DNA from 4 places in the Rhodocista pekingensis genome. Region 4 is predicted to be linked to each of the others. Evidence: riboswitches for the same ligand, from Rfam matches in the RefSeq annotation. Region 4 holds a riboswitch; each other region holds the start of a gene.
What was found. A riboswitch is a leader RNA that binds a small molecule or an ion and turns the genes downstream of it on or off. The one in region 4 is predicted to bind cobalamin.

Region 1 (7,235 bases), on a different contig from region 4:
TCGTCCGACCAGCGCAGGGTGGCGGCCAGGGCGCGCAGGTCGGCCGAGCGCAGGGACAGCATCTCCTCCAGATGCAGGATGTGCTCGTCCGCCGCGATGCGGGCCACCTCCGCCAGCATGTCACCCGTGCGGACGGCGGAGACGGCACCGAACCGGCCGAAGGTGGAGAAGAACTGGTCGCGCCCGTCCACCATGCCGGTGCCGGTGCCGCGGATCGACAGCGCGTTCAGCATCTCGCCATGGCCGCCGGGCGCCTTGGCGTGATCCGCCACCGCCGGCACCCCGTCGGCCGGGCGGCAGGGCGGCGGCAGGATGGCGCGGGCCGCGCGGTCGAAGCACAGCCCGTCCTGCTGCGCCCAGGTGACGAAGCTCTCGGCATAGACCGCACCGCTCAGATGGCTGTGCAGGTCGGCCCCCTTCGGCAGGGCCGTGAGGAACCGGGTGAGCTGCGCCGCGTCCGTCCGGGCCGCGTCGAACACCGCCTCCATGTCCATGGTTGACGGTTGCGTCGGTCCCCGCTCCGGCAGCGCCGCGCATCCCGTCGTCAGCAGGGAGAGGAGCAGCAGCAGGGGCAGGGCACGGCGCATCGGATCTGTCCGGGAAGGCGGAACGGAAGTGCCGATATGACCAGATCGGAGGCGCCGTGCAAACGGGGTATCGCCCGGTGCCGGGGGCGCATCGCCGCGATGGCGGGAACGAAGCGACCGGCCGGGCGTCATTACGGGTAGAACCGGGCGTCACTGCTGGTAGAAGGATGGCCACGGGCGGGATTTCCCGCCGCCGCTGGCCATCACTGAGGAGAAAGCATGTTCCGACCGTTGACGCTGGCCTCGACCCGCCTGACCGAACGCTTCCTTCCCGATCCCTATGTCCTGGTGCTGCTGCTGACGATTCTGGTGTTCGTCCTGGGCATCGCCGTCGAGGGCCAGTCCCCCCTGGCGATGGTGGAGCACTGGGGCAAGGGCTTCTGGCAGTTGCTGGAATTCAGCATGCAGATGCTTCTGGTGCTGGTCACCGGCTTCGTGCTCGCCAGCACGCCCGTCTTCGCCCGCCTGCTCGGGGCGCTGGCCACGCTGGCGCGGAGCCCGGGTCAGGCGGTCGTGCTGGTCACGGTCGTCTCCCTGGTCGCAAGCTGGGTGAACTGGGGGTTCGGGCTGGTGATCGGGGCCCTGTTCGCCCGCCAGCTCGCCCGCCGGGTGCGGGTCGATTACCCGCTGCTGATCGCTTCCGCCTACAGCGGCTTCGTCGTCTGGCACGGCGGCCTTTCGGGGTCGGTGCCCCTGGTCATCGCCACACCTGGCCATTTCACGGAGAAGATGATCGGCGTCGTGCCGACCAGCGAGACGATCTTCGCCGGCTTCAACCTGACCATCGTCCTGGCCCTGTTCGTGCTGATCCCCCTCGCCAACCGGCTGATGCTGGGGCATGGGGCACGCCCGGTCTTCGTGGACCCGGACAGGCTGACCGACCCGACGCCCGCGACCGGGGCCGTGGCGGAGCGGCCGGCCGAGCATCTGGAGCACAGCCGGCTGCTGGCACTGGCGATCGGGGGACTCGGTCTTGCCTATCTCGCCGTCCATGTCTGGGGCCAGGGCGGCGGCCTGAACCTCAACATCGTCAATTTCGGATTCCTGATGCTGGGAATCCTCCTGCACGGCACGCCCTACCGCTTCCTGCGCAGCCTGGAGGAAGCGGTGAAGGGCGCTGCCGGCATCATCATCCAGTTCCCCTTCTATGCCGGGATCATGGGCATGATGGTGGGATCGGGGCTGGCGCGCGATCTCTCGGCCTGGTTCGTCTCGATCTCGACGGCCCAGACCCTGCCGCTCTTCACCTTCTGGAGCGCGGGGCTGCTGAACATCCTGATCCCGTCGGGCGGCGGCCAGTGGGCGGTGCAGTCCCAGGTGATGCTGCCCGCCGCCCTGGAGCTTCAGGCGGACGTGCCGCGCACGGCCATGGCGGTCGCCTGGGGCGATGCCTGGACCAACATGATCCAGCCCTTCTGGGCCCTGCCGGCCCTGGCCATCGCGGGGCTGCGGGCCAAGGATGTGATGGGCTACTGCCTCGTCATCCTGCTGCTCTCGGGCGTCGTCATCTCCCTGGGCTTCCTTTTTCTGTAGGCGGTACCCCTGGCTGGTGGACGGTGCCGCCCGCTAAGGCGGCACCGGCGCCGGATCACCCGAGCTGCTTCAGGAGCGCTTCCTCGCCCGTGCGGCCGTGCCAGCGGTCGAACCAGACCACGTCGCGCAGCGGCGTGCGGGGCAGCCAGCCCGCCGCTTCCAGCTCCGGGTTCTGGAAGAAGTGCGAGACATAGCCGACGCAGAGATAGGCGATGGTCTGGATCGAGGCCGGGATGCCCAACGCCTCACGCAGGTCGGCATGGCGCAGGATGCTGACCCAGCCCACGCCGACATTCTCCGCCCGCGCGGCCAGCCAGAGATTCTGCACGGCGCAGACGGCGCTGTAGAGGTCCATCTCGCGCTGGTGCGTGCGGCCGACCACGACCGGGCCGGTGCGCTCGCGGTCGCAGGTGACGCAGATGCCCACCGGCGCCTCGACGATGCCCTCCAGCTTCAGCCGGCGGTAGGTCTCCTGCCGGTCGCCCTCGAACATGTCGGCCGCTTCGGCGTTCGCGGTCTGGAAGGCGTCGCGCACCTTCAGCTTCACGTCCGGGTCGCGCACGACGATGAAGTCCCAGGGCTGCATGAAGCCGACGGACGGCGCATGGTGGGCGGCCTTCAGGATGCGCCCCAGCACCTCGTCCGGGATCGGATCGGGCAGGAACTGGCCGCGCACGTCGCGCCGCTTGAAGATGCACTTGTAGACGCTGTCGCGCTCGGCGGCGGTGAAGTCTGCGTCGGCCTGATACGGGTTGGCTTCCATGGTTTCCCCTGCATGGGCAAGCATGGGTCACCGCCCGTCCACGGCGGCTTCCCAGGACGTTCCAGGCCGGTCTTCTGACTCAGGCTCAGCCCTTCCGGACACCTTCCCGGCCCGCGGGGCCAGTGGCATCCGTCCGGAAGGTCCCCTTCACAGCGCTGGGCGCGTGGCAGACTTCCACTGCCTTCCCGATTCTCCCGAAGGCATCCGGGCACCTGGAACGGCGCCATCGATACACGGATGCCGCCGGGCGATCCAGCGCGGCAACGCGCCCCGTCGGGGCAGGGACAGCAGGTCGCGGAAAAGGTCACGGGGCCGATACCGCGCGCGGTGCGGTCGGACGGCACGGGTCAGGTGGAGCGGTTGCGCCCGACGGGCTCAGGCGTTCCAGCAGCGCCGGGCCACGCGCAGCCAGTTGCCGCCCAGGACCATGTCCAGCTCGGGCGCTGCGAAGCCCAGCCGGGTCAGCGCCTCGACGATGCCGCCCAGGCTTTCGGGCGGTGCGATGGCGATGTCCGGCCGGTAGCCAAGCTCGGGCGACCAGCGGTCCCGGTGCCGGTGCAGCCAGGCGCGCAGCTCCTCCTGGTCGAACGCGTAGTCCAGGGCCAGACCGACATGCTGCGGCCCGACCAGATCGGCGACATAGGCGACATGGGCGGCGATCCGCTCCGGCGTCGGCTCCCCGCCCAGGAACAGGTCCACGCCGTTGATGCCGACCACCCCGCCCGTGGCGGCACAGGCCCGGATCAGATCGTCGCCGATGTTGCGCCCGTGCGCCTTCAGCGCGTGCGGGTTGGAGTGGGAGAAGATCACCGGCCGGTCGGCGCGCTCCAGCACGTCGCGCGCGGTGCGCCAGCCGGTATGGCTCAGGCAGACGACCATGCCGGCCTCCTGGATGGCCTGCACGGCACGGGCGCCGGCCGCGGTCAGGCCGGGATCGTCGTCATGGCAGCCGCCGCCGATGCCCGTGGTCCGGTTGTAGACCAGACTGATCCAGCGCACGCCCAGGGAGCGGTAGATCTCCGCGAATTCCGGGCGGACGGCGAGCGAGCCCGCCCCTTCGATGTCGAAGGCGACGCCCAGCCGGCCAGTGGCGGCGGCGTCCACCACGTCCTCGGTGCTGCCGGCCAGGCAGTACTCGTCCGGGCGTGCCTCGATCCAGTCGCGGAAGAAGGCCGCCGTCTCCATGATCTCGGTCGCCGGGGTCTGGTCCATCCCGACATTCAGGCTGACCATGGTGAAGCCGCTCTCGCGCAGGCGCTGGAGCTGTGGCAGGAAGCTGGCATCCCTGCGTAGCGGCATGCAGGCATGGTTGTCCCAGACGATCCGCGGCCTGCCCGTCATGTCCCGTGGCATCGGCCCCTCCCCGGTTCCGGCCATCAGCGTCCCCCGAAGCGTCCGGGGGCGAGGTCCGCGGCCGTGACGCCCTCGTCCCGGCAGTCCTGCGGCAGGGTGCCGTCCAGGATCAGCCCGGCGGCCAGCCGTCCCAGCGCCGGGGCGGTCTGCATCCCGTAGCCGCCCTGTCCGACCAGCCAGAAGAAGCGGTCCTCCCCCGGGTCGAAGCCCGCGACGGGGGTGCGGTCGGGCGCGAAGGTGCGCAGCCCCGCCCACTTCGCCTTCAGCGTCCGGAACTCCAGGTCCAGCGCCTCCTGGATGCGCTCGGCGGCGACGGCGATGTCATAATCGTCCGGCTGGGCGTCGCAGGGATCGGACGGGCTTTCGTCCGCAGGGGAGCCGAGCAGGCGGCCGCTCTCCGGCTTCACGTAGAAGCTCTCGTCCACGTCCATCACCATCGGCCAGCCGGCGGTGTCCAGCCCGGCCGGCGGATCGAACAGGAAGGCGGTGCGCCGCTTCGGCTCCAGCCCCACGGGGGCGATGCCGGCCAGGGTGGCGACACGGTCGCCCCAGGCGCCGGCGGCATCGACCAGGAGGTCGGCCGCGACCGTCTCCCCGCCCGTCCGGATGCGCCAGCCGTCCGGCGTGCGCTCGATCGCGTCGGCCGCGCGGCCGGTCAGGACGGCGCCGCCGGCCTCCCGGATCATGCGGACGAAGCCCTGCATCAGGGCGTGCGCGTCGATGTCGGCGGCGGTCGGATCGTGCAGTGCGCCCAGCAGCCGCTCGCGCCGCAGCCGCGGCACCAGCGCCACCGCCTGGGCGGGGTCAAGGTGGCGCAGGGTGGGGCCGATCTCCGCGGCGGTGGCGGCCAGGCTCTCCGCCTGGTCGTGCGTGGCGATGAACAGGGTGCCGCGCGGATGCAGCAGGGGCTGGTCGCAGAACCCCGCCGGGGGTGCCTCGAAGAAGGGCCGGCTGGCGCGGGTCAGGGCCCGGACGGGGGCGTTGCCGTAGGCTTCGGCGAACAGGGCTGCGGTGCGCCCGGAGGCGTGGTAGCCGGGCTGCGCCTCCGCCTCCAGCACCAGGACGCGCCGCCGCGGCGCCAGAAAGGCTGCGGCCGACAGCCCGGCGATCCCGGCCCCGATGACGACGATGTCCGCCCGCTGGTCCATGGCGTCTCAGCTTGCCGGTTCCAGCATGAAATAGACAAGCCGCATCTCCTCCTGCACGACGGCGACATGAGGCTCCCCCGCCGGGATGACGCTGACCATGCCGCCGCCGATGACGGCGGCCTCGCCGCCGCTTTCCGTCTCCGCCCGGCCGGACAGGATGACGGACAGCTCATGCCCGGCGTGCAGGGAGGCGCCCGTGTCGGGAATCCGCGCTCCGGCCGGCAGCAGGGCCGTGCCGATGCGCAGGCGCCCGCCGCCGGGCAGGTCCAGCACTCCCAGCTCCCGCGTCAGCGCCCCGTCCACCGGGTCGGCGATGGCGAAGGTCCGCATGTCCGTCTCTCCTCACTGGCCGCCGGTCTGGCCGCTGGCATGGCCATAATCCCGCGCCGCCTGGGCGGGCGTCAGATAGCCGTCGCGCAGGTCCGCCGCGACGCGCGCCGGGTCCCGCTCCCGCGGGTCGCCCCAGCCACCGCCGGTGCCGGTGACCAGCCGCACCAGATCGCCCTTTGCCAGCGGCAGGCGTGCCGTCTTGCTGAAGCGGACGACCTCACCGTCGCCCCTTACCACTTCGGCGAAGTTGGGCGAGCCCTCCTGGCCGCCCTGCATGGCCCAGGGGCGGTGCCGGTAGCGGCCGAAGGTCGTGGACATGAAGGCGCCGTCGCCCAGCACCCGGTATTCGAGCTGCAACCCCTTGCCGCCGCGGAAGCGGCCGGCGCCGCCATCCTCGGTGTGGAAGCCGAAGCGCTCGACGCGCACGCCGTAGCGGGCCTCCGTCACCTCCACCGGGATGTTGTAGGTCTCCCCGTTGCCGACGCAGAATTGGCCCTGCTGGCCGTCACCGTCGCAGGCGGCCCCCCAGCCGCCGGCCAGGGGCTCCACCAGCAGGAAGAAATCGCCGCTGTCGGGGTGCCGGCCGGCGATCACGGTGGCGCAGACCGACCCGTAATGCCCCGCCGGCAGCCGGTCGGGCATGTGCGGGGCGAGCGCCTTCCACATCACATCGGCGGCCGAGATCATCGTTTCGTAGTAGATGGAGACGGGGGCCGGGCGGCTGGCCGTCATCACGGTGCCGTCGGGGCAGATCACCTTCAGCGGCCGGAACACGCCCTCGGTCGCCGGGATCGCCGGGTTGGTCAGGGCCTTGAACACGGCGCGCACGGCCGACAGCAGGCCGGCGCGGGTGTTGTTGATGGGGCCTGGCGCCTGGGCGGCGCTGCCCGTGAAGTCGGCGATGAACTCGCTGTCGGTGATGGTGATGGCGACGCGGACCGGGAAGGGGCCGTTGCCCAGCCCGTCATCGTCGACCATGTCCTCCGCCGTGAAGGTGCCCTTGGGCAGCCGCGCCAGCTCCTGCCGGATCATCGCCTCGCCATGGTCCAGCAGGTGCTCCACCGCGTCGGCCACGCCGGCCGTGCCGTACTTGGCCACCAGATCCAGGAAGCGCCGCTCGCCAAGCTGAAGCGCGGCGGCCCCGGCCCACATGTCGCCCAGGGTCATGTCCGGCAGGCGCACATTGGCGCGGATCATGTCCACCAGCGCCTCGTTGATGCGGCCCTGGTCGAACAGGCGGACGGCGGGGAACTGCAAGCCCTCCTGGTAGATCTCCGTCGTGTTCGGGCTGAAGCTGCCGGCGTCCTTGCCGCCGACCTCCGTCCAGTGCGCCTTGTTGGCGGCCCAGGCCAGCAGCGTGCCCTCATGGAAGATGGGGCGCACCAGCGTCACGTCGGACAGGTGCGTGCCGCCGCCGCCATAGGGGTCGTTGGTGATGAAGACGTCGCCGGGACTGATGCGGCCGGGGCCGGCGAACTTCTCCTGCACGGAGCGCACGGCGGCATCCAGGGTGCCGATGAA
Region 2 (7,235 bases), on a different contig from region 4:
GCCATCGTATACGTTACGATTGCCATTGACAACGTTACCCGCATGCCATCATATACGTTACGTGAGTAACGCAAACGATGGCAAACGCAATGGCCCAGCACTTCCTGCTTTCCGCCGCCTCCCGCACGATCAGCCTGAAGGCCGTGCTGAGGATGGACAATGCCGAGGCATGGGCCACCTTCCGCCGGCTGCGCTGGCCCGAGACGCAGGGCGAACCCGTCTGCCCCCATTGCGGCGGCTGCATCTGCTATGACGTGGCTCGCGGCGGCTCGCCCCGGTATCGGTGCCGTGCGTGCCGGCGGGACTTCTCGCCCACGTCCGGGACGCTGTTCGCCTACCACAAGCTCCACGTCCGGGATTACCTTGCGGCCATCGTCATCTTCGTGAACGCGGTGAAGGGCATCAGCTCCTTGCAGCTCGCCCGGGACCTGGGCGTGTCCGCGAAGGCTGCCTGGGTGCTGGGGCACAAGCTCCGGGAGGCGATGGCTTCCGAGATGAAGGGCGCGATGGTCGGCGGGGCCGGCGCCGTGGTCGAGGTGGACGGCTGCTATGTCGGCGGGCACATCCGGCCCGAGAACCGGAAGGAGGATCGCAAGGACCGTCGCCTTGCCCAGCACCAGACCGGCAAGCGCCGCGTCGTCGTGGCGGTTCGGGAGCGCGACGGCCGCACGCTGACCAGCGTGTTCCGCTCCGAGGAAGAAAGCGCGGCCTTCATCCGCGCCCGCGTGGAGCGGGGCAGCACCATCCATGCCGACGAAGCCGCATCCTGGGATGACCTGCGCGCCCGCTACGCCATGAAGCGGATCAACCACAAGGAAGCCTTCTCCTTCGCGGACGCCTGCACCAATCAGGCGGAGAGCTTCTTTGCTCGCCTGCGCCGGGCGGAGTGGGGCCAGCACCACCACATCAGCGGCCTGTACCTGCACCGCTACGCTGCCGAGATGGCGTGGCGGGAGGATCACCGCCGGGACGCGAACGGGACGCTGTTCAGCCGGCTGGTGGCCCGCGTTGCCGCCTGCGCTCAGTCGGTGGACTTCACCGGGCGGTGGCAGCGGCGCGCGGGTTGATGTGGTTTCAGGAGCGCACACCCATCATTATCCCGCCCCTTCACGGCTTCACCCGCCAGACCACGGCATTCCCGGTCCCAAGCAGTTCCAGGACGCCTTTCTGGCGCAGCCGGCGCATGGATTGTCGGACGTGCTCCCGGAACGTCTCCCGTTGCCGTGCGGTGGGCAGTTGCAGCCCCCGCCGCGTGGCGATGATGTCGGCCACGGCCGCAGCGGACATGGGCTCCGACGCCTCCCGTAGAATGTCCAGCGCATCGTTCGCCAGAGAGCCGCGCCGGGTGACTGTCTCCCGCTTCACCACGGGGCAGATGTCTTCCTCCGGCTCACCCTGATAGCCGAACGCCTTCAACAGCCGGTCAACGGCTGCCAGGTCGTGCGCGATGGCGTCCATGCGCTGGCGGAGCTTGGACAACTCGCCCGCCATCTCCGCCCGCTTGGTCAGCAGCCCCGATATGAGGTAGGTGTCTCCCATGCTCATGAAGGTATCGGGAGAGCGGGCCGGCACCTAGGCTGACGCTGGTGGCGTTTGCGCCATAAGGCCGGGGCCGTACTGGACGCTGTTGCCGACCAGGGCCAGCAGCTCGCGCCCGGCCCCGTGGTCCGCCTCGATCTGTTCCGCGATCATGCCTGCCCGCTCTCCCGGCGCTGGGTCCCGGAGGCTGCCGGCCGGCGCGGCCCGCCCCCGACGGGACCAACCGTCCGCGCCCGGCGGGGTTCCGGTCCCGCCGGCGCGGTTCCGGTCACGCCGGCGCGGCCGGGGCGGAGCGACGGTTCAGCGGGTGGGACCGTCGCCGAGGATGCCCGGGGAGACGACGGCGAAGCTGGTTTCGTCGCCCTTCTGGCGCTCCTCCTCCGGCAGGCTGCCGCGGATGCGGAAGCAGACCGCCTCGGCGATGTTGGTCGCGTGGTCGCCGATGCGCTCCAGGTTCTTCGCCGCGAACAGCAGGTGCGTGCAGGCGGTGATCCGCTGCGGCGTCTCCATCATGTAGGTCAGCAGCTCGCGGAACAGCGCCGTATAGGCCCGGTCCAGATCCTCGTCGCGGTCGCGCACCCGCAGGGCCCCGTCGATGTCGTCGTCGAGATAGGCCTGCACCACGGCGTTCAGCATCTCCCCCGCCGTCTGGCCCAGCGGGCCGAGGGAGCGGGTGAGCCCGATCTCCGGCATCTGCTGCAACGCCAGCGACCGCTTGGCGACATTGGCGGCGAAGTCGCCGATGCGCTCCAGGTTCGATGCGGCCTTCAGCGCCGTGATCACCTCGCGCAGATCGCAGGCGACCGGCTGGCGGAGCGCGAGCAGGCGGATGGTCTGGGCCTCGACCTTGCGCTCCAGCTCGTCCAGCAGCCCGTCCTCGCGCACGACCTTGCCGGCGAGGTCCGAATCGCGGGTGACGATGGCCTGCATCGCCTCCCGGAGCTGCTGTTCCGCCTGCCCCCCCATCTCCGCGATATAGCTGTGGAGCTTGCGAAGCTCCTGGTCATAGGCGTTGACGATGTGCTGCGACTGCATTCTGGACCTCCCCTCGGGAACCCTGCCCGCGGACATGCCGCCACGGTTCCACATGAGCCAATAATCCGCTAAGAAAACGATTGTCCACCTCTGACTAGCGGCTGCGCCGCGATCAGGCCATGACGCCCCACGAGTTGATCGCCACGCTGGAGAAGCACGAACGCTGGTTGAAGCGGCTGACGGGCGGCGCGCGGGCGATGATGCCGCTGGTGGACCTCCAGGGGCATAACTTCAATGCCGCCAACCTGCAATCGGCCAAGCTGTCGGGCGCGAACCTTTCGGACTGCGACTTCACGCGGGCCAACCTCAGCCAGGCCGACCTTTTCGCGGCACGGATGACGCGGGCATTGCTGACCGGCTGCAATCTGGCCAAGGCGGACCTGCGCGGGGCGCATCTGCGCGGCGCCAAGCTGAAGGGCGCCATCCTGCGCGAGGCGGATTTGCGCGGCGGCGCCCTGCTGGACCGGCGCAGTCCCAGCCAGATGAGCGTGCAGCGCTCCGACCTGTCGGGGGCGGACCTGGACGACGCGCTGCTCTCCAACGCCAATCTGGCCGGGGCCGATCTGGGCGAGTGCAGCATGGTCGGCGCCGACTGCCAGGGCGCGCAGATGTCCGGCTGCAACTTCTCCAACGCCGTGCTGAAATCGACCAACTTCTCCAGCAGCGACCTGCGCGGCGCCAACCTTGCCGGGGCGAACCTTGCCGGCGCCTCCCTGCGCGGCGCCAACCTGATGGGCGCCAACCTGACCGGCGCCAGCCTGCGCAACGCCGACCTGCACGGCGCGAACCTGGACGGGGTCAGCCTCGCCAGCGTGGACATGACCGGGGCCAACATCACCCGCTCGAAGGACAACTTCTCGCAGAAGGTCCAGGCCACGCTGTCGGAGCATTTCGTCTGGATCAACTCCAACGGCGCGAAGGGTACGCGCGCCACCCTGGACGGGGAGGACCTGTCCCATATCGGGCTGGAGAAGGTGAACCTCAGCGGTGCCAGCCTGAAGCACTGCATCATGGTCGGCGCCAAGCTGCGCGAATCGCTGCTGATCATGACCGATCTGGTCTCGGCCAACCTCCAGAATGCCGATCTCTCCGGCGCCACGCTGGACGGGTCGAACCTGCGCGGGGTCGATCTGACGGGCGCCCGGCTGGACGGGGCGGAGATCGGGTCGGTCGATATAAAGGGACCGGACGGCCGCCCCACCGGGCGGCTGTGGCCGGCGAACCTCTCCGGCACGAAGCTCGTGAAGGCCAGCCTCGTGCGGGCGAACCTGCGCAACGCCAACCTGTCCGGGGCCGATCTGCGGGGGGCCGACCTCACGGGCGCCAACCTGATCGACGCCAACCTGCGCGGCGCCCAGTTGGACGGGGCGGTGCTGACCGGCGCCGCCATGCCCCGGCCGGAGGAGGACGAGGACGACTGACCCCCGATGCCCTGGCGGGCGGCGCCCCTCAGGCCATCAAGCCGTCAGCCGGCAGCGAGTCGTCGCAGCACCCAGTCCAGCCGCTCCGCCGGGGCCATCACCCGGTCCGGCACGACGACCAGCCGGGCGGGATCGACCCAGCGCCGGCACAGCCCCGCCACCAGTTCCTGGAAATGGAGCTGCATCCACGGATTGGGGTAGCGCACGCCGTCATCCTCCAGCGGGATGCAGCCCCAGGGCAGCAGCAGCACGGCGCTGTAGTCCGCCATCGCCGCCACCGCACGGGCAAGCAGCGCCTCGGTGCCGGCGGGATCGTCCACCCCGAACCCGTTGGACAGCCAATGGGCGGCGAAGTCCAGCGGCGTGCGGTCGGTGACGAAGCCGGCTTCGGCCCGCGCCATCCCCCGCACCAGCGCATCCGCCTGGGTGCGGATCAGGTCGCGGTGCCCCTCGCGCGTCAGGGTGTGGAGATCGAATCCGGCCTCCAGCATCGACCGCATCGCCTCCGCCATCACCGGCAGGTCCAGCCGGTCGCCCAGCGCCTCCGCCAGCGTCGTCTTGCCGACGCCGGCGCTGCCGGTGATGCCGATGCGGTGGGGGCGGGTGTGCGGGCGGATATCCATCCGGCGATGCTAGAGCCTTGCGGCCGGGCGGGGAAAGGGGCGCTTGCCGTCCCTGGGCTGCACCCTGCGGCGATGGAGCCGCCTTGTCGTGCCCGGGTGATTTCCCTAGAGTGCCGCACATGTGTCGGTCCCCCCAAAGGGGTGAAAAGGGAACGACGGTGCGGCCTGTGCCCGGGTGACCGGGTGGGGCCAACGCCGTGGCTGCCCCCGCAACTGTGATCGGCGAGTCCGCCGCCCCCGTCCGCACGGACGGGAACAGGCCACTGGGAAACTGGGAAGGCCGGGCGTCGGATGTTGACCCGAGAGCCAGGAGACCTGCCGGCATGAAGCGTCACGCAGCCATCGGGCGGGGTGCATCGATGGGACGGTCCTCCGTTTTGCGGTGACGTGCCCGATGGGTTGCCGTGGACGGGGGTGCGCGCATGCGTCCTCTGACGAGTCGTCTTTGCCGCCAGTACCGCGCCGGTCGTTTCCGGGCGGGGGCGGAGCCGTGCCGTGTCCAAGGGAACCCGAAGTCCCCAACCGCCCGGTCTGCGCCCTGCGCGGCCGTGGCGCCAGTCGGCACGCAAGCGATGCAGAAGCGCCCTTCCCTCTTCCCGCAGACCCGGTTTCCGCTGCCCTTCCTGGCGGCGGCCCTTGTCCTGCCGGCACTCCCCGCGACGGCTGCGGCCGATGATGCTTCCCGAGTGGAGGAGATCGTCGTCACCGCCACCCGGACGCCGACGCCGATCGACCGCATTCCCGCCTCCGTCAGCGTCATCGACCGCGAGGAGATCCGGCGCAACGCCTGGCAGACCCTGCCCGACGCCCTGCGCACCCTGCCCGGCGCCGCCCTGACCCGTAGCGGCGGCCCCGGCGGCAACTCCTCGCTGTTCCTGCGCGGCACCAACAGCGACCATGTCCTGGTGCTGCTGGACGGCCTGCCGGTGAACGATCCGGCCATGACCGCCGGCGCCTTCAACTTCGGCGACGACCTGCTTGAGGGGGTCAGCCGGATCGAGGTGGTGCGCGGCCCCGCCTCCACCCTTTACGGCTCGAACGCCATCGGCGGCGTGATCAACATGATCACCCGCGCCGGCGGCCCCTCCGCCGCCACCGCCGAGGTCGATGCTGCCGCCGGGACGGACAAGACCTGGCGCGGCAGCGCCGGCCTCTACGGCACGCTCGACAATCTGGACTACGGCGTCAGCGTCCAGGGCTTCACCACCGACGGCGACAACGCCACGCCGTCGCGGATGGCCGGCAATCTGGGCGAGGAGGACGGCTTCGACGCCCTGACCGCCACCGGCAAGGCCGTGGTCCGGCTGGAGAACGGCCGGCTGGAGGCGCTGCTGCGCTGGCGCCGGGCGGAGAGCGACCTCGACAACGTCCCGCAGGACGAGCCGAACTCCACCGGGGAGAGCGACCATCTGGCCTGGCAGCTCGCCGGCGAGCGGCTGTTCTTCGCCGGGGCGCTGAATTCGCGGCTGAGCGTGGGGCAGAGCCGCTACGATCGCACCTACCGCAACGACCCGGACAGCGTCTCCGCCGATTACAGCCGCGATACCTATGACAGCGTGCGGACCCAGGCCGACTGGCAGAACAACCTGACCCTGCCGGCGACGGCGGCGATGAAGGACGGGGTGCTGGGCTTCGGCGCATCGTTCGTGCGGGACGAGGCGGATTTCGACACCCGCTCCGTCTCCGCCTACGGGCCTTACACCAGCGCCGTGGACGCGGACGCCGACAGCCTCGCCCTCTATGTCCACGCCCAGGCCCGCCTGTTCGACGCGGTGGACGTGACGGCCGGCCTGCGCAACGAGCATCCGGACGATTTCGGCACCACGACGACCTGGCGCCTGGGTGCGGTCGTGCCGCTGCCCTCCCTCGCCACCCGCCTGAAGGCGGCGGCCGGCAGCGCCTTCAAGGCACCCACCCTGTACGACCGCTTTGGTACGAACAATTACGGCTACCGCGGCAATCCTGACCTGGACCCGGAGAAGAGCGTCGGCTGGGAGGCCGGGTTCGAGACAGACCTGCCGGGGGCGGGGCGCAGCAACCTTGTCACCGTGTCGGTAACCTGGTTCCAGAGCGACATCGACGACCTGATCACCTACCGCTACAACCCGGACTTCACGAGCACGGTCGTCAACGTCAACGAGGCGCACACCAAGGGGGTGGAGACGATCCTTACCCTGCGCCCCGCGGACTGGGCCGAGCTGACGGCGAGCTGGACCTGGACGGATGCCCGCAACGAGCAGACCGACGCCCGCCTGTTGCGCCGGCCTGAGCACGCGCTGGCCTTCACGGCGGCACTGGAGCCCGTCGCGGGCCTGACCGTGGCCCCGGAGGTCTCCTTCATCGGGCGGCGGCGGGACTACATCTATCCCGATGCGAGCGGCTACGGCGGAGAGGGCACGGCCGGCGGCTACGTGCTGGCGAACCTGTCGCTGACCTGGCAGGCGCGGGACGACCTCCAGCTCTACGCCCGCGGCACCAACCTGTTCGACCGGACGATCGAGGACCCCAACGGCTTCGCCCAGCCGGACCGGGGCATCCTCGTCGGCGTCAGAGCGACATACTGATGCGGCGGGCCCTCGCAGCCCTCGTGACCCTGCTGGCGGCGTGGCATGCCCAC
Region 3 (7,235 bases), on a different contig from region 4:
ATCCAGCCCACGACCTTGATGCGCAGCGGTTCCTCGCCCGGGCCGGTGCCGACCCGGGTGACGCTCGCCCCCACCAGGGTGGCGGCGACGGTCAGGACCAGCAGCACCGCCACCGTGAACGCCGTCCCGCCCCCCACCAGCCGGCCCGCACCGACGGCGCGGAACCGGCCGGGGAACAGCATCCCGGCCAGCACCATCGCCATCACCGCCAGGAAGATCAGCGCGGCCCCGCCGAACAGCACCCAGGACAGCACGGCCACCGCCTCGGCCTGCGGCCCGTGCGGGTTCAGCACGGACTGGCTGCCGTCGCAGCCGCCCAGCAGGCCGCCGCCCAGCAGAAGGCGCAGCACCGGCCCCGGCGGCCCCGGCGGCAGAAGGCCCGGCCTCATCGCGGCAGCTCCCGCAGCGTGTAGAGATAGGCCGCCACATGCGCGGCCTCCTGCGGCGAGATGCCGGTATCCGGCATGGCCGACCGGGGGTCGATGCTCTGCGGGGCGTGGATCCAGTGGACCAGGGTATCGGGCCGGTTCGGCAGCCGGCCGGCGACGACGCTGCGCACCGCCATGCCGTGCAGCGGCGGCCCGACCGCGCCGCGGGCGCCGGGAATGCCGGGAATGGCGTGGCAGGCGCCGCAGCCGTAGGTCCCGGCCGTCAGGATGGCGCGGCCCTCGCCCGGGTCGCCGCCCGGCACGGTCCGCCCGGCCAGCGACGGGTTGACCGGCATCGGATCGCCGCAGCCGGCCAGCAGCAGGAGCCCGGCGACGAGCGCCGCGGCGCCGCCCCGGTCCCGACGCCGCCGGCCGCCGGTCCGGCGCGGCCCTGTCCGGTGTCCGTTCCGCATCGCCGCCCCCTACGGTCCGGGGGCCGCGGCGGCGCGGGCCGGCGGCAGGCTGGCATAGTAGCGGGACACCGCCCGCAGGTCCTCCGGCGGCAGGTGCCGGGCGATATGGGCCATGACGCCCACGGGGCCGTTGCGCCGGATGCCGGCCCGCCAACGCAGCAACTGCTCCTCCAGATAGCCGGCCGGCTGTCCGGCCAGGGCCGGCAGCCCCGGCGGCACGCCCTCGCCCGCCGCCCCGTGGCAGGCGGCGCAGGCCTGCACCCCGGCGCGGGGCTCGCCCTGCCGGGCCAGCGTTTCGCCCCGCGCCAGCGTTTCGCCCCGCGCCGGCCCCGCCGTCGTGGCGCCGCCCGCCGTGGGCAGCGGCAGCCCGCCACCGGCGCCCGGCGGGGGGGCCTGGATGGCGTAGTAGAGGGCGACATCCGCCCGCTCCTGGGCCGTCAGCGCCCGGGCGATCGGTCCCATCACCGGGTCGGGCCGGGTGCCGCGGGCATAGTCGTCCAGTTGCTTGTGCAGATACCAGTCGAGCTGGCCGGCCAGCCGCGGCACCCCGGCGGCGGCATCGCCGGCCCCGTCGGTCCCGTGGCAGACGAGGCAGGCTCCCCGAAGACCGGCGCCGGCGCCCGACACCACGACATACTGGCCGCGCATCACCGGGCCGGACCCCCGGCTCCCGTCGTGCCCAATCCCGTCGCGCCCAATCCCATCGTGCAGAACCCTGTCGGGCAGGGCCTCCGCGGCAGGCGGGATCGGCGCCTCCTGCGCGAGGGCGGGGGAGCAGACGGCGGGGCAGAGGGCGGCGCAGACTGCCGCGAGGGCGGGCAGGGCGGCGCGCCGCATGGCTCCTCCGGACGGTTCGGGTACGGGGGGACAACGCGGCGGAGACGGTTCGGTTCGCCCGCGCCCGCAGGATCGGACGGAGGGGCCGGGGCGGGCGGGCTACCCCGGCCCGCCGTTCAGCCATCCCGTTCAGTCCTCGCTGGCCAGTCCTCGCTGGCCAGTCCTCCCGGCCAGTCCTCACCGGCCCGCCGTTGCCGGTCAGTCGCCGGGGGTGACCCGGCGCAGGGTCAGGTTCAGCCTTCCGCCCTCCGGCAGCAGGGTGCTGCTGCCCGGCAGGATGCGGTCCACCCCGTGGAAGGCGGCGCGGGCCTCGCCGGCGAAGACCATGACCGTGCCGCTGGGCACCATGAAGCTGCGGGTCGGGTCGCTCCGCTGCCGCCCGCCCAGCCGGAACACGGCCGTGTCTCCCAGGGAGACGTTCAGAATGGGGGCGTCGGCCGCCTCCTCGTCCTCGTCGCGGTGCAGCCCCAGCCGGGCGCCGCCGCCGCGGTAGAGGTTGACGAGGCAGCATTGCGGCGGCTGCGGCCAGCCCGCCAGCTCGGCCCAGAGGTCCAGCAGCGTCGCCGGGATCGGCGGCCAGGGCCGGCCGGTGGCCGGATGCACGGGGCTGTAGCGGTAGCCGCGCCGGTCCGATACCCAGCCCAGCGGGCCGGCATTGGTCATGTCGATGCTGAAGGGGCGGCCCCGCCCGGGCGTCACGTAGCGCTGGAAGGGGGCGGCCGCCGCGACCTGCTGCACGGCCTCCAGCAGCGCCTGCTGGGCGGCGGCGTCCAGCCGGTCGGGCAGGTAGCGGAAACCGTCGGGGCTCGGGGGACTGGGCATGGCGGACCGGGTCCTTCCACGGGGCCGGGAGACGGGGGGCAAGAGACGGGGCCGACGATAGCGCGCCGCGGCCGCGGGCGCACCCCGCCCTGCACGCAAACGGGACCGGCGCCCCATGGTCATGGACTCGCCCCGGTCTCCTGCCTAGATTCCAGGGCATGTGGGAAGATTCCTTGGACAGCGAGATGGCGGCCGACTGGAACCCTGTGGCGTTGCGCGACGGGGTGGTGCGGCTGCGCGTGCCCGCCGACTGGCGCCGCGTGTCGCGGGACGATGGCGGGCTGGCCTACCAGTCGCCGGGGGCGCATCCCGTCGATCTGCTGATCTCGCTCACCACCTACCGCAACCCCTACGGCGTCCGCGCCGAGGAGGCGATCCAGTATCTGGACCGGGAGAACGTGCTGCCGCACGGCATCGCGCCGTCGGAGGACGAGGACGACGACCGGCGCTGGATCGCCTATGCCGTGGCGCAGCCGCCCGACCGTCAGGTCTTCGTCTGGAAGGTGGCCGATTTCCGCCCGCCCGACCATGTGCGGGTGGTGACGGTACAGCTCCTGGTGCCCGACAGCAGCACGGAGATGGACGGGCTGGCCGAGCTGATCGACCGGCTGGGCGAGGAGGCCGCCCGCATCGAGTTCACCGAGCTGCCGGTCAGCGAGCCGGTGGAGCGGGTGACCATGCGCAATGTCGGCCATGGCGATCTGGTCCGCTTCCGCGTGCCCTGGGACTGGAGCGCGGAGAAGGACGGCGAACTGGCCGTCTTCTCCGGCGACGAGGAGGGCTCCGGCACCCTGCGGGTGGCGGTCCACGCCTTCAGCTATGCCGACGGCGGGGCCGAGGATGACGGCGACGCCCGCCGCGTGCTGCGCCAGACGGCCGAACAGTTCGCCGACGGCCCCGACGGCCGCGTCGGCGAGGGCAGCGTGGAATGGCTGGACGAGGGCGAGGTGCTGGCCCGCTTCGCCACCGCCGGGGAGGAGGACGGGGAGCCCCTGCGCTTCCATCTCTGGCTGCGCGGGTCCGCCTGCGACGGACAGACGACGCTGGCCCTGTTCTCCTTCGCCGTGACCGAAGCGGCCCATGGCGGGGAGACGGCGCAGGCCACGCTCGCCATGCTGGAGCGGGAGATCCGCACCGCCATCGTCGGCAGCGGCGCCGCCGAGGAGTGAAGGGCGCCCCCCGCACCGGACCCCAGGGCAGAATGTTCCCCGATCGGAATGTTCCCGTACTGGAATGAACCGCAGACCGGAAGGTCCCGGCAGAACCGCCGCCGTGGACAGACATAACGACATAAAGAACTCTTTATGTGTCGTTGACCGTGGCCGGGGGAGCCTTTAGGCTCGGTCCGCCATGGTCTCCAGGCGGCTCTGTGGCTGCCCTGGGGCTAAGAGGGAAGCCGGTGCAAGTCCGGCGCTGCCCCCGCAACTATCAGCGGCGAGCCGACCGCCCCCATGTGTCACTGGGACCAACCGGTCCTGGGAAGACCGGCGGAAGGCGATGACCCGCGAGCCAGGAGACCTGCCATGGCAGATAACGTCCACGGGCGGGGTGTCCCGGTGTGTCGCCTTGGCAGGCCGCGCCGGACCGTCCTCTGGTGCTGCGGGCCTGTCCTTCGCGTCCGCTATGGCCTTTGCCCCCATCCACCATGGGGTCCATGCCAATGTCGCAACCAATCCTTCCCGGCGCAGCCGTGCCCATCGCCACGATGGGTGTGCCGCGCATCGGGCCGCGCCGCGAACTGAAGTCGGCGCTGGAATCCTACTGGGCCGGCCGGACCGGTGCCGCCGACCTGCTCGCCACGGCTCGGCTCCTTCGGGCCGAGAACTGGCGCCGGCAGCAGGCGCTGGGGATCACGCACATCCCCAGCAACGACTTCTCCCTCTACGATCAGGTCCTCGACACCTCCGTCATGGTCGGTGCGGTTCCCGCCCTCTATGGCTGGACCGGCGGACCGGTGCCTCTGGAGACCTATTTCGCCATGGCGCGCGGGTCGCAGGGGCGCAGCGGCGGCGGTTGCGCCCCTGCCGCCGGGGAGGGCCTGCCGGCGCAGGAGATGACGAAGTGGTTCGACACCAATTACCACTTCATGGTGCCCGAGTTCGAACCGGGTCAGCGCTTCCAGCTCGCCTCCACCAAACCGGTGGATGAGTTCCTGGAGGCGAAGGAGCTGGGCATCCAGACCCGTCCTGTCCTGATCGGTCCGGTGACCTACCTGCTGCTGGGCAAGTCCAAGGATGCGGACCTGAAGCCGCTGTCGCTGCTGGACGGTCTGCTGCCGGTCTATGCCGAGGTGCTGCGCCGTCTGGAGGCGGCGGGGGCCGGGTGGGTGCAGATCGACGAACCCTGCCTCGCGCTCGACCTCGACGACGGCGCGCGCCACGCCCTGCACCGCGCCTATGCCGCGCTGTCGGCGGCGGCGCCCGGCCTGGAGCTGCTGGTCGCCAGCTATTTCGGGCCGCTGGGCGACAATCTGGAGACCGCCCTGGCGCTGCCCGTCGCCGGCCTGCACCTCGACCTCGTGCGCGGCGCGGCCGATCTGGAGCGTGCGCTGGAACGGCTGCCGGACCGACTGGCCCTGTCGCTGGGCGTCATCGACGGCCGCAATGTCTGGCGGGCCGACCTGCCGGCCATTCTGGACCGGATCGGGCCGGTGGCGGAACGGCTGAGGCCGGAGCGCCTGCTGCTGGCACCGAGTTGCTCGCTCCTGCATGTCCCGGTGGACAGCGAGGGGGAGACGGGCCTCGACGACGAACTGCGCGGATGGCTGGCCTTCGCCGTGCAGAAGATGGCGGAGCTGGCCACGCTCGGCCGGGCCCTGACGGAGGGACGGGAGGCCGTGGCCGACGCGCTGGACGCGGCGGCACGGACCGTCGCTTCGCGCCGCACCTCGCCGCGCATCCACGACGCGGCCGTGGCCGCCCGGCTGGCGGCGGTGACGCCGGAGATGGCCCGGCGGCTGCCCTATGCCGAGCGCCGGCCGCTCCAGGCCGCCCGGCTGGGGCTGCCGCTTTTCCCCACTACCACCATCGGGTCCTTCCCGCAGACCGATGCCGTGCGCAAGGCCCGCGCCGCCCATATCAAGGGCACCCTGTCCGATCAGGACTACCTGGCCTTCCTGCGGCGTGAGACGGAGGCCGCGATCCGCTGGCAGGAGGCGGTGGACATCGACGTGCTGGTCCATGGCGAGTTCGAACGCAACGACATGGTCCAGTATTTCGGCGAACAGCTCGCCGGCTACGCCTTCACCCGCAATGGCTGGGTTCAGTCCTACGGCTCGCGTTGCGTGCGGCCGCCGGTCATCTTCGGCGACGTGTCGCGCCCGGCGCCGATGACGGTGGACTGGGCCGGCTATGCCCAGTCGCTGACGGACCGGCCGGTGAAGGGGATGCTGACGGGGCCGGTGACCATGCTGCAATGGTCCTTCGTGCGCGACGACCTGCCCCGTGCCACCGTCTGCCGCCAGATCGCCCTGGCCCTGCGCGACGAGGTGGTGGATCTGGAACGGGCCGGCATCCGGGCCGTGCAGATCGACGAGCCGGCCATCCGCGAGGGCCTGCCCCTACGCCGCGCCGACTGGGCCGCCTATCTCGCCTGGGCGGTGGAGTGCTTCCGGCTGTCGGCCTCGGGCGTGCGGCCGGAGACACAGATCCACACCCACATGTGCTATTCGGAGTTCAACGATATCATTGAGGCCATCGGCGCGATGGATGCCGACGTGATCTCCATCGAGACCTCGCGCTCGAAGATGGAGCTGCTCGACGCCTTCACCGGCTACCGCTATCCGAACGAGATCGGACCCGGCGTCTATGACATCCACTCCCCGCGCGTGCCGTGCGTGGAGGAGATGGTCGCGCTGCTCGTCAAGGCGCGGGAACGGCTGAAGCCGGACCAGATCTGGGTCAATCCGGACTGCGGGCTGAAGACCCGCCGCTGGGAGGAGGTGAAGCCGGCCCTGGCGGCCATGGTGGCTGCGGCGAAGGCCCTGCGCGCCATACCTTGACGGCGGACTGCCGTCGCATCGTGACGGCCGGTCCGGGGCTTCTCCCCGGACCGGTGCGTCCCGCCCCCGGCTTGGCCCGCCCCCGACTTGGCCCGCCCCGGGAGCCCTAACAGTGTCCCATCGGGCTCTTGTGCAGCAGGTCGTCCGGCAGCTCCGCGGGCTCGGCGGCGCGGGCGGCATCTTCCGCGGCCAGCGCGGCGATGCCGATCAGATAGGCCACCTCGTGCAGTTTCCCGCTCTGTGCATCGGCGGCCAGACTTTCCAGGCAGCGTTTGATGGCCAGGGCCATGTCGCGTCGCGACTCCGTCATCGTTGCTCCACCCCGAAGCTTTTGCTTCCCCCTGAAGCGTACCGGCCGGACGCGCGGCCTGACCCGATGACGATATTCGAAACCGGATCGATTTGGGAGATATAATGTATCCGGTTTACTTCCAAAGTGCATGGCCCTGAAGAAATTGGGGTTGCCCGATCCCAGTCAGGGCGGGACCGGAAACGATACATTTCTTACATGGCCATGGATGGCATTCGGTCATTAATATACCATTAACACGAGTATTCTGGCGGGTCTGTGACGGTCCGGGATCGGCTGCTTGTCCCGGGGCGGCGCCACCGGCGGCCGGAGCGCGGCCGGAGCGCGGTCCGGGGGGCAGGCTGCGCCGCCGCCGCCGGGGGCGGCCCCCGCGGCTCTTTCTTGCCCCCCATGGCGGCGGTTGCAGCCTTTGCCGCACCTGCCTA
Region 4 (7,235 bases):
GGTGCAGACCCGAAGCCTGCGCCGCGGAGGGCGTCAGGTTCGGGTCCGCGGCAAGGCGGCTCAGACCGGCGATCTGCTCCCGCGCGGCGAGCGCCAGCACGAACTGGTCGGCGCAGAGCGAGAGCGAGACCACACGGCGGGGCGCCGCAGTCGCCCCTTCTGTCGCCCCGCCCGTCGCCCCGGCCGCCGGACCGGGCAGCCCCAGGACGGACAGACCCGCGACGACGGACAGGACGACAGCGAGCGGCAGGCGGAGGGCGGCGGCGATGCGCCGGCCCATGCTCAGAACGCCGCCTGGATGCCGATATAGGCGGAGCGGCCGGGCGTGTTGTAGTTCAGGACCTCCTGGTAGTCCTCGTCGAACAGGTTCTCGACCCGGCCGAACAGGCTCAGGCTGTCCGTCAGCTCCCAGCGGCCCAGCAGATTCACGACCGTATAGCCGTCCACCCGCGGCGAGGTGGCCGACGCGCGGTCGAGCTGCGAGGTGACATGGCGCAGGTCGGCGCCCAGCGTGACCGCGTCCGTCACCGTCACGTCCGCGCCCAGGTTGAACGAATGGCGCGGCCGCCGCGGCAGATCGCGGCCGTTGTCCCGGTTCTCCGTGTCCAGCAGGGTGTAGTTCGCATCCAGCGAGAGCCAGGAGACCGGCTGCACCGCCAGCGTCGTCTCCACACCCTGGGTCCGGGCGCGGCCGATGTTCACGTAGCTGGAGGTGAAGGCGATCAGGTTGCGGTAGCTGTTGCGGAACACGGACACGCCCGCGGTCACCTTGCCGTCGAAGAGGGTCTGCTCGACCCCGGCATCGGCGCCCCAGCTCTTCTCCGTCTCCAGGCGCCGGTTGCCGTAGGTCGGATCGAAGAGCTGATACAGGCTGGGGGCGCGACGGGCCGTGCCGTAGCTGGCGCGCAGCGTGGTACCCACGGGGGACAGCGCGTAGGCCGCGGTGGCGCGCCAGGTGGTGTCGCCGCCGAACTGGTCGTTATGGTCGTGGCGGGCGCCCAGGGTGACCGACAGCTCCTCGGTCAGGGCGGCGAGATACTGGCCGAAGACGCCCCAGGTCTCGACATCCGCATCGACGCCCGGCGTGGTGACGCCCCGGCTGCTGGTGGTGGTCGTCTCCGCCTTCTCGCGGTCCCAGGCGAGGCCGACGGTGGCGACATCCGCCCGGCGCAGCTTCAGGCTGGACATCAGGTCAACACTGAGCTGGTCGCTGTCGAAGGTCGAATAGCGATACCAGCCCTTGGGCTCGTCGAAGTCGCGGTCCGTCCGGCTGGCACCGACCGACAGGGTGGTCTCCAGCCGGCCGTCCAGGGCCGTGAAGAACGCACCGGCATGGCCGAACAGGGTCTCCTTCTCCTGGAAGGCGGGACCGTCGCTGCTGGTGCTGGGATCGAAGTCGGTGTCCAGCCAGTCCCAGCCGGCGGAAAGGTCGAAGCGCAGCGCCTCACTGGCGCGCCAGCCGAGCCGGCCGCGCACGGAACGCATCTCCGAACCGTCCTTCTCGTCGCCCGCACCGACACGGGAGAAGCCGTCCGTCTTGTAGTTGCTGCCCGAGAGCGAGTAGTCGATATCGCCCGAGCGGCCGGACAGGGACAGGTTCTGCCGGAAGGTGTCGTAGGCCCCGGCCTCGACCAGTCCGCGCACGGTCAACGGCCCGTCGCCGCGCCGGGTGATGATGTTGATGACGCCGGCCATGGCATCGTTGCCGTAGAGCGCGCTCTGCGGCCCGCGCAGCACCTCGATCCGCTCGATGTCGTCGCTCAGCAGGGCGTTGAAGTCGAAGTCGCGGCTGGCGCTGGAGCTGTCGTTCATCTCCACCCCGTCGACCAGCACCTTGACCATGCTGGTTTCGGAGCCACGGATCCGGACGTTGGAGGTGGCGCCGACGCCGCCGTTGCGTGAGATGCTGATGCCGGGGACGCGCTTCAGCACGTCCAGGACCTGCGACTGCTGGCTGCGCGCGATGTCGGCCGCGGTGACGACGCTGATGCTGCTGCCGACGCGGTCGATCCGGGTGGGCGTGCGGGTCGCGGTGACGACGATCTCATCGACCAGGGGGTCGCGCCCCGCGCTTCCGGTCTGGGCCTGGGCCTGCACCGCCAGACCGAGGCAGGAGGCGGCGGTCAGGCCGGCGAGCAGCGCGCGCCGGTGGCGACGGGCCGACAGGGGGGCCGACAGGGGGGCCGACAGGCGGGACGACAGGGGGGACTTGGGCACTTCTCTGGCTCCGTTCCACAAGGGTGCGAAATCGGAAGCAGGGCCCGACGGCCGGCGCGGCGGGACTGCCGCGTCGGGGGGATGACAGGCCGGTCCGGCGCCGCCATGGCATGCATGGCGGCCACACGGGCACGCTCCTTCCGAAGCGCCGGCACGAAACGGAAATCCGCCCCGCCAGGACACCCCGCCCAACGGCCGTGCGACGCATTTCCGAAGGCAGGTCTCCTGGCTTGCGGGTCACCACGCTCGTCCGGCCTTCCCAGTTTCCCAGTGGCCATGGATGGACGAGCGCTCGCCGCTCACAGTTGCGGGGGCAGCCGCGGCCTGGGGCCTTGCGACCCGCACCGCGTTCCCTTTTCACCCCTTCCGGGGCACCTTCGGCGGGCTGAGGGTTAGCCTAGTCGGGAGAGCAGGACAAGAGATGAACCGCGGTGTTCCGAAACCTGTGGCAGCGGCGACACGCATAGCCCGATATGCCCAGCACCCACGCCCCAGGACCGGGGACCGGCCGGCGGCGGATCAGCCCGGAAGACCGCCCATCGGGAACGGACCGCCCGCCGCGGGCGCGACAGAGGCGGCGTGAGCGGGCATGGCGGAGGCCGCATGCGGCGGCACGATGGCGACGAAGGGATCGCGGGCGCGCAAGGACCAGATCGCCCCGGCGGCTTCGGGGGATTCGGGGGCGGAGGCGAGCACCACCGCCGACGGCTGGGTGGCGTCGAACAGACGGACCGCGTCCTGCCAGCCGCCGGTCCCGACGACGGCAAGCCGACCGCTCTGGCACTGCGCCCGGGCGGCCGCCAGATCCTCTGCCTGTGATCCTATGATGATGACACGCACCGCACAGCCTCCGAGCGCGTTACTCCCCTAGTGAGGCGTAACTACGTTAACATGCCGCTAACGCGGTGTCTGCCGTTTGATTCGCACCTCTCGGCTCGACGGTCGTGCGCCAGGGGCAGGCGCAGGGCCTGACGGAAACGGGGCCAGTCCTCAGGCCGGGAAGATGTTGACGTGGCGCAGCCTGACGCCCACCGCGGCCCCGGGGGTCAGCGCCCCGACATCGGCCGTGCGGCGGTCCAGCAGCGCCTCCATGACCTGTCCGTCCAGATCGAGGTCGAGCCGCAGTTCCGGACCGACCGGCTGCACCGCCCGGACCCGGGCGGACAGGCTGCCCGGACCGGCGGCGGGCAGCACCTCCACATCGTGCGGCCGGACGAAGGCGATCCCGGGGCCGCGGGTCCAGGCGCCGGGCGGCAGGGCCAGGGGCAGCCCGGCGATCTCCGCATGGTCGCCCTGGATGGTGCAGGAAAGCCGGGTGCCGCCGCCCAGGAAATCGCAGACGAAGGCCGTGGCCGGCCGGTCGTAGATCGCCGCCGGGGTGCCGACCTGCTCCAGCCGCCCCTGGTGCAGGATGGCGACCCGGTCGGCCAGTTCCAGCGCCTCCTCCTGGTCATGGGTCACGAACACGGTGATGACGCCCATGCCCTTGTGGATCTCCCGCAGCCAGCGCCGCAGCTCCTTGCGTACCTTGGCGTCCAGTGCCCCGAACGGCTCGTCCAGCAGCAGCACCCGCGGCTCCGTCGCCAGCGCCCGCGCCAGCGCCACCCGCTGACGCTGGCCGCCGGAAAGCTGGTTCGGATAACGGTCGGCAAGCTGCGCGAGCTGCACCAGCTCCAGCAGCTCCAGGACCCGCCGGCGGATCTCCGCCTCCGCCAGCCTCGGGCGCCGGCGTGCGACCCGCAGGCCGAAGGCCACGTTCTCGAACACCGTCATGTGCCGGAACAGGGCGTAGTGCTGGAAGACGAAGCCGACACGCCGGGCATGCGGCTCGGTCGCCGTGGCGTCCTGACCGTCGATCAGGAGCCGGCCGGAATCGGCGAACTCAAGCCCGCCCATGATGCGCAGCAGGGTCGTCTTGCCCGACCCGGACGGACCCAGCAGCGCCACCAGCTCGCCCGGGGCGATGGTCAGGTCCACATGATCGACCGCCGTGAAACCGCCGAAGCGCTTGGTGATGCCGGACAGGACGATGCTCATGGGCAGCCTCTCAATGCCTGCGGGTGGCGGCCAGCTCGGCCCCGAACCGCCATTCCAGCAGCGACTTCGCCACCAGGGTCACGATCGCCAGCAGCGCCAGCAGCGAGGCGACGGCGAAGGCGGCCACGAAGTTGTACTCGTTGTAGAGGATCTCGACATGCAGCGGCATGGTGTTCGTCTCCCCCCGGATGTGGCCGGAGACGACGGAGACGGCGCCGAACTCCCCCATCGCCCGGGCGTTGCAGAGCAGCACGCCGTAGAGCAGACCCCACTTGATGTTCGGCAGCGTCACCCGCAGGAAGGTCTGCCAGCCGTTGGCGCCCAGGGTGACGGCCGCCTCCTCCTCGTCGGTGCCCTGCGCCTGCATCAGCGGGATCAGCTCGCGCGCCACGAACGGGAAGGTGACGAACAGGGTCGCCAGCACCAGCCCCGGCACGGCGAAGACGATCTGGATGTCGTGCTCGCGCAGCCAGCCGCCGAACCAGCCGTGCGCCCCGAACAGCAGCACGTAGACAAGGCCGGAGATCACCGGCGAGACGCTGAAGGGCAGGTCCACCAGGGTCAGCAGCAGCGACTTGCCGGGGAAGCGGTGCTTGGCGATGGCCCAGGCGGCGCAGACGCCGAACACCATGTTCGCCGGCACGGCGATGGCCGCCACCGTCAGGGTCAGGCGGACGGCGGCCAGGGCGTCGGGCTCGACCAGCGCCTCCCAGAAGGGCCCGAAGCCCCGCCGCAGCGCCTCCACGAAGACGGCGAGGAGCGGCAGCGCGATGAACAGCACAAGGAAGCCCAGGGCCGTCCCGCCGATCAGCAGCTTCACCCAGATCGGGTCTTCCAGCACGCCGCGCCGCCGCGCCGGTGGCCGTTCGATCACGACAGGATCGTCCAGGAGCGTCCCGCCCCTGGCCGCTGGCGCGGTCCGGCCCGGAATGGCGGGATCGGCATCATAGGGAGAGGTGGTCACGGGCGGTTCCTTCACAGACCGGCCCATCGCCGCGTCCAGCGTTGCAGCAGGTTGATGACCAGCAGCAGGACGAAGCTCGCCAGCAGCATGGTCACGCCGATGGCGGCCGCCCCGGCATAGTCGAACTGCTCCAGCCGGATGACGATGAGCAGCGGCGCGATCTCGCTGACCATGGGCATGTTCCCGGCGATGAAGATGACGGAGCCGTACTCCCCCACCGCGCGGGCGAAGGCGAGCGCGAAGCCGGTCAGCAGCGCCGGCAGGATGGTGGGCAGGATCACCCGCACGAAGGTCTCCACCCGGGTGGCGCCCAGGCTGGCGGCGGCTTCCTCCAGCTCCTTGTCCAGATCCTCCAGCACGGGCTGCACGGTGCGGACGACGAAGGGCAGGCCGATGAAGGTCAGGGCGACGACGACGCCCAGCGGCGTGAAGGCGACCTGTACCCCGAGCGGCGCCAGGAACTGCCCGATCCAGCCGTTGGGAGCATAGAGCGAGGTGAGCGCGATACCGGCCACCGCCGTCGGCAGGGCGAAGGGCAGGTCCACCACGGCATCCACCAGCCGCTTCAAGGGAAAATCGTAGCGGACCAGCATCCAGGCCACGGCCAGACCGAAGACGGCGTTGATGCTGGCGCCCAGGAATGCGGCCCCGAAGCTGAGCCGCAGCGCCGCCAGCACGCGCGGCTGCGTCACCTGGTCGAGGAATCCAGCGATGCCCAGTTCCCAGGGACGGGCGACCAGGGCCGCCAGCGGAACCAGGACGATCAGGGTCATGTAGAGGAGCGTGACGCCGAGCGTCAGGCCCAGCCCGGGAATGACCGACCGACGCGGCCGGGCGAAGGGCTGCCAGAGGACGGTCATCGCAAGTCTCCCGGTGGTGGGGGCTGCCCGATGACGGAAACCCCCGGCGCACCGCGGGTCGCGGTCCGCCGGGGGGTCCATTGCGTGCAGATTCCGATACCGTCCGTCAACTCTCGAATCCCGGAGCCACGGCATCCGACCGGAAACGGGCTCAGCGCCCGTCGGGTCGGTAGATCTGATCGAACACGCCGCCGTCGGCGAAATGCGTCGCCTGGGCCCGCCCCCAGCCGCCGAACTGGGAGATTTCCACCAGCTTCAGGGCGGGGAAGCGGTCCTTGTACCGGTTGGCGAGCTGCGGCAGGCGCGGCCGGTAGAAGTGCTTGGCGACCAGTTCCTGGCCTTCAGGGGTGTAGAGGAAGGCGAGATAGGCCTCGGCCACCGCGCGGGTGCCCTTACGGTCCACGTTCCGGTCGACCACCGCCACCGGCGGCTCGGCCAGGATGGAGAGGCTGGGCACCACGATCTCCACCGTGTCGGGACCCAGTTCCTCGATCGCCAGGAAGGCCTCGTTCTCCCAGGCCAGCAGCACGTCGCCGATGCCGCGCTGGACGAAGGTGGTGGTGGCGCCGCGGGCGCCGGTGTCGAGCACCGGGACGTTGCGGTAGAGACGTTCGACGAAGCTGCGGGCCGCTGCCTCGTCCCCGCCGCCATGCTCCAGGGCGTAGGCCCAGGCGGCAAGGTAGTTCCAGCGCGCCCCGCCCGAGGTCTTGGGGTTGGGGGTGATGACCTGGATGCCGGGCTTCACCAGATCGTCCCAGTCCTTGATGTTCTTCGGGTTGCCCTTGCGGACCAGGAAGACGATAGTGCTGGTGTAGGGGGTGCTGTTGTCCGGCAGCCGCGTCTGCCAGTCCTTCGGCAGCAGGTCCGTATTCTCGGCGATGGCGTCGATGTCGTAGGCCAGCGCCAGGGTGACCACGTCGGCGTTCAGACCGTCGATGACAGAGCGGGCCTGCTTGCCCGAGCCACCATGGCTGGTCTTGATGGTGACGGTGGCGCCGGTTTCCCGTTTGTAGCGCTCGGCGAAGACCTTGTTGAATTCCTTGTAAAGCTCCCGCGTCGGATCGTAGCTGACGTTCAGGATCTCATAGGATTTCGGCTGTGCCACCGCGGCAGCGGCGGCGATGCCGATGGCCAGGGCGGCGGCCGCGGCCGCGCGT

Region 1: linked by a shared signal. The riboswitch ahead of bluB (5,6-dimethylbenzimidazole synthase) and the one ahead of ACFQPS_RS18115 (TonB-dependent receptor plug domain-containing protein) in region 4 are both predicted to bind cobalamin.
Region 2: linked by a shared signal. The riboswitch ahead of ACFQPS_RS13450 (TonB-dependent receptor plug domain-containing protein) and the one ahead of ACFQPS_RS18115 (TonB-dependent receptor plug domain-containing protein) in region 4 are both predicted to bind cobalamin.
Region 3: linked by a shared signal. The riboswitch ahead of metE (5-methyltetrahydropteroyltriglutamate--homocysteine S-methyltransferase) and the one ahead of ACFQPS_RS18115 (TonB-dependent receptor plug domain-containing protein) in region 4 are both predicted to bind cobalamin.

What each region holds. Positions count from the first base shown of each region.
Region 1 covers NZ_JBHTCM010000025.1:143,049-150,283, forward strand. The annotation lists gene ACFQPS_RS17900 (adenosine deaminase family protein) at 1-587, opposite strand, end outside; gene ACFQPS_RS17905 (short-chain fatty acid transporter) at 807-2,120, shown strand; gene bluB (5,6-dimethylbenzimidazole synthase) at 2,176-2,883, opposite strand; cobalamin riboswitch at 2,931-3,114, opposite strand; gene ACFQPS_RS17915 (dipeptidase) at 3,259-4,236, opposite strand; gene ACFQPS_RS17920 (NAD(P)/FAD-dependent oxidoreductase) at 4,260-5,384, opposite strand; gene ACFQPS_RS17925 (cupin domain-containing protein) at 5,391-5,714, opposite strand; gene ACFQPS_RS17930 (hydantoinase B/oxoprolinase family protein) at 5,727-7,235, opposite strand, start outside.
Region 2 covers NZ_JBHTCM010000012.1:97,570-104,804, reverse strand. The annotation lists gene ACFQPS_RS13475 (IS1595 family transposase) at 90-1,067, shown strand; gene ACFQPS_RS13470 (hypothetical protein) at 1,108-1,545, opposite strand; gene phoU (phosphate signaling complex protein PhoU) at 1,840-2,574, opposite strand; gene ACFQPS_RS13460 (pentapeptide repeat-containing protein) at 2,694-3,995, shown strand; gene ACFQPS_RS13455 (AAA family ATPase) at 4,040-4,618, opposite strand; cobalamin riboswitch at 4,727-4,955, shown strand; gene ACFQPS_RS13450 (TonB-dependent receptor plug domain-containing protein) at 5,191-7,182, shown strand; gene ACFQPS_RS13445 (ABC transporter substrate-binding protein) at 7,182-7,235, shown strand, end outside.
Region 3 covers NZ_JBHTCM010000006.1:7,099-14,333, reverse strand. The annotation lists gene ACFQPS_RS04965 (cytochrome c oxidase subunit II) at 1-389, opposite strand, end outside; gene ACFQPS_RS04960 (c-type cytochrome) at 386-841, opposite strand; gene ACFQPS_RS04955 (c-type cytochrome) at 851-1,678, opposite strand; gene ACFQPS_RS04950 (alpha-ketoglutarate-dependent dioxygenase AlkB family protein) at 1,877-2,500, opposite strand; gene ACFQPS_RS04945 (hypothetical protein) at 2,674-3,669, shown strand; cobalamin riboswitch at 3,835-4,040, shown strand; gene metE (5-methyltetrahydropteroyltriglutamate--homocysteine S-methyltransferase) at 4,191-6,500, shown strand; gene ACFQPS_RS04935 (hypothetical protein) at 6,607-6,810, opposite strand.
Region 4 covers NZ_JBHTCM010000026.1:48,394-55,628, forward strand. The annotation lists gene ACFQPS_RS18110 (ABC transporter substrate-binding protein) at 1-280, opposite strand, end outside; gene ACFQPS_RS18115 (TonB-dependent receptor plug domain-containing protein) at 283-2,217, opposite strand; cobalamin riboswitch at 2,416-2,611, opposite strand; gene ACFQPS_RS18120 (hypothetical protein) at 2,737-3,057, opposite strand; gene ACFQPS_RS18125 (sulfate/molybdate ABC transporter ATP-binding protein) at 3,208-4,254, opposite strand; gene cysW (sulfate ABC transporter permease subunit CysW) at 4,265-5,245, opposite strand; gene cysT (sulfate ABC transporter permease subunit CysT) at 5,230-6,078, opposite strand; gene ACFQPS_RS18140 (sulfate ABC transporter substrate-binding protein) at 6,230-7,235, opposite strand, start outside.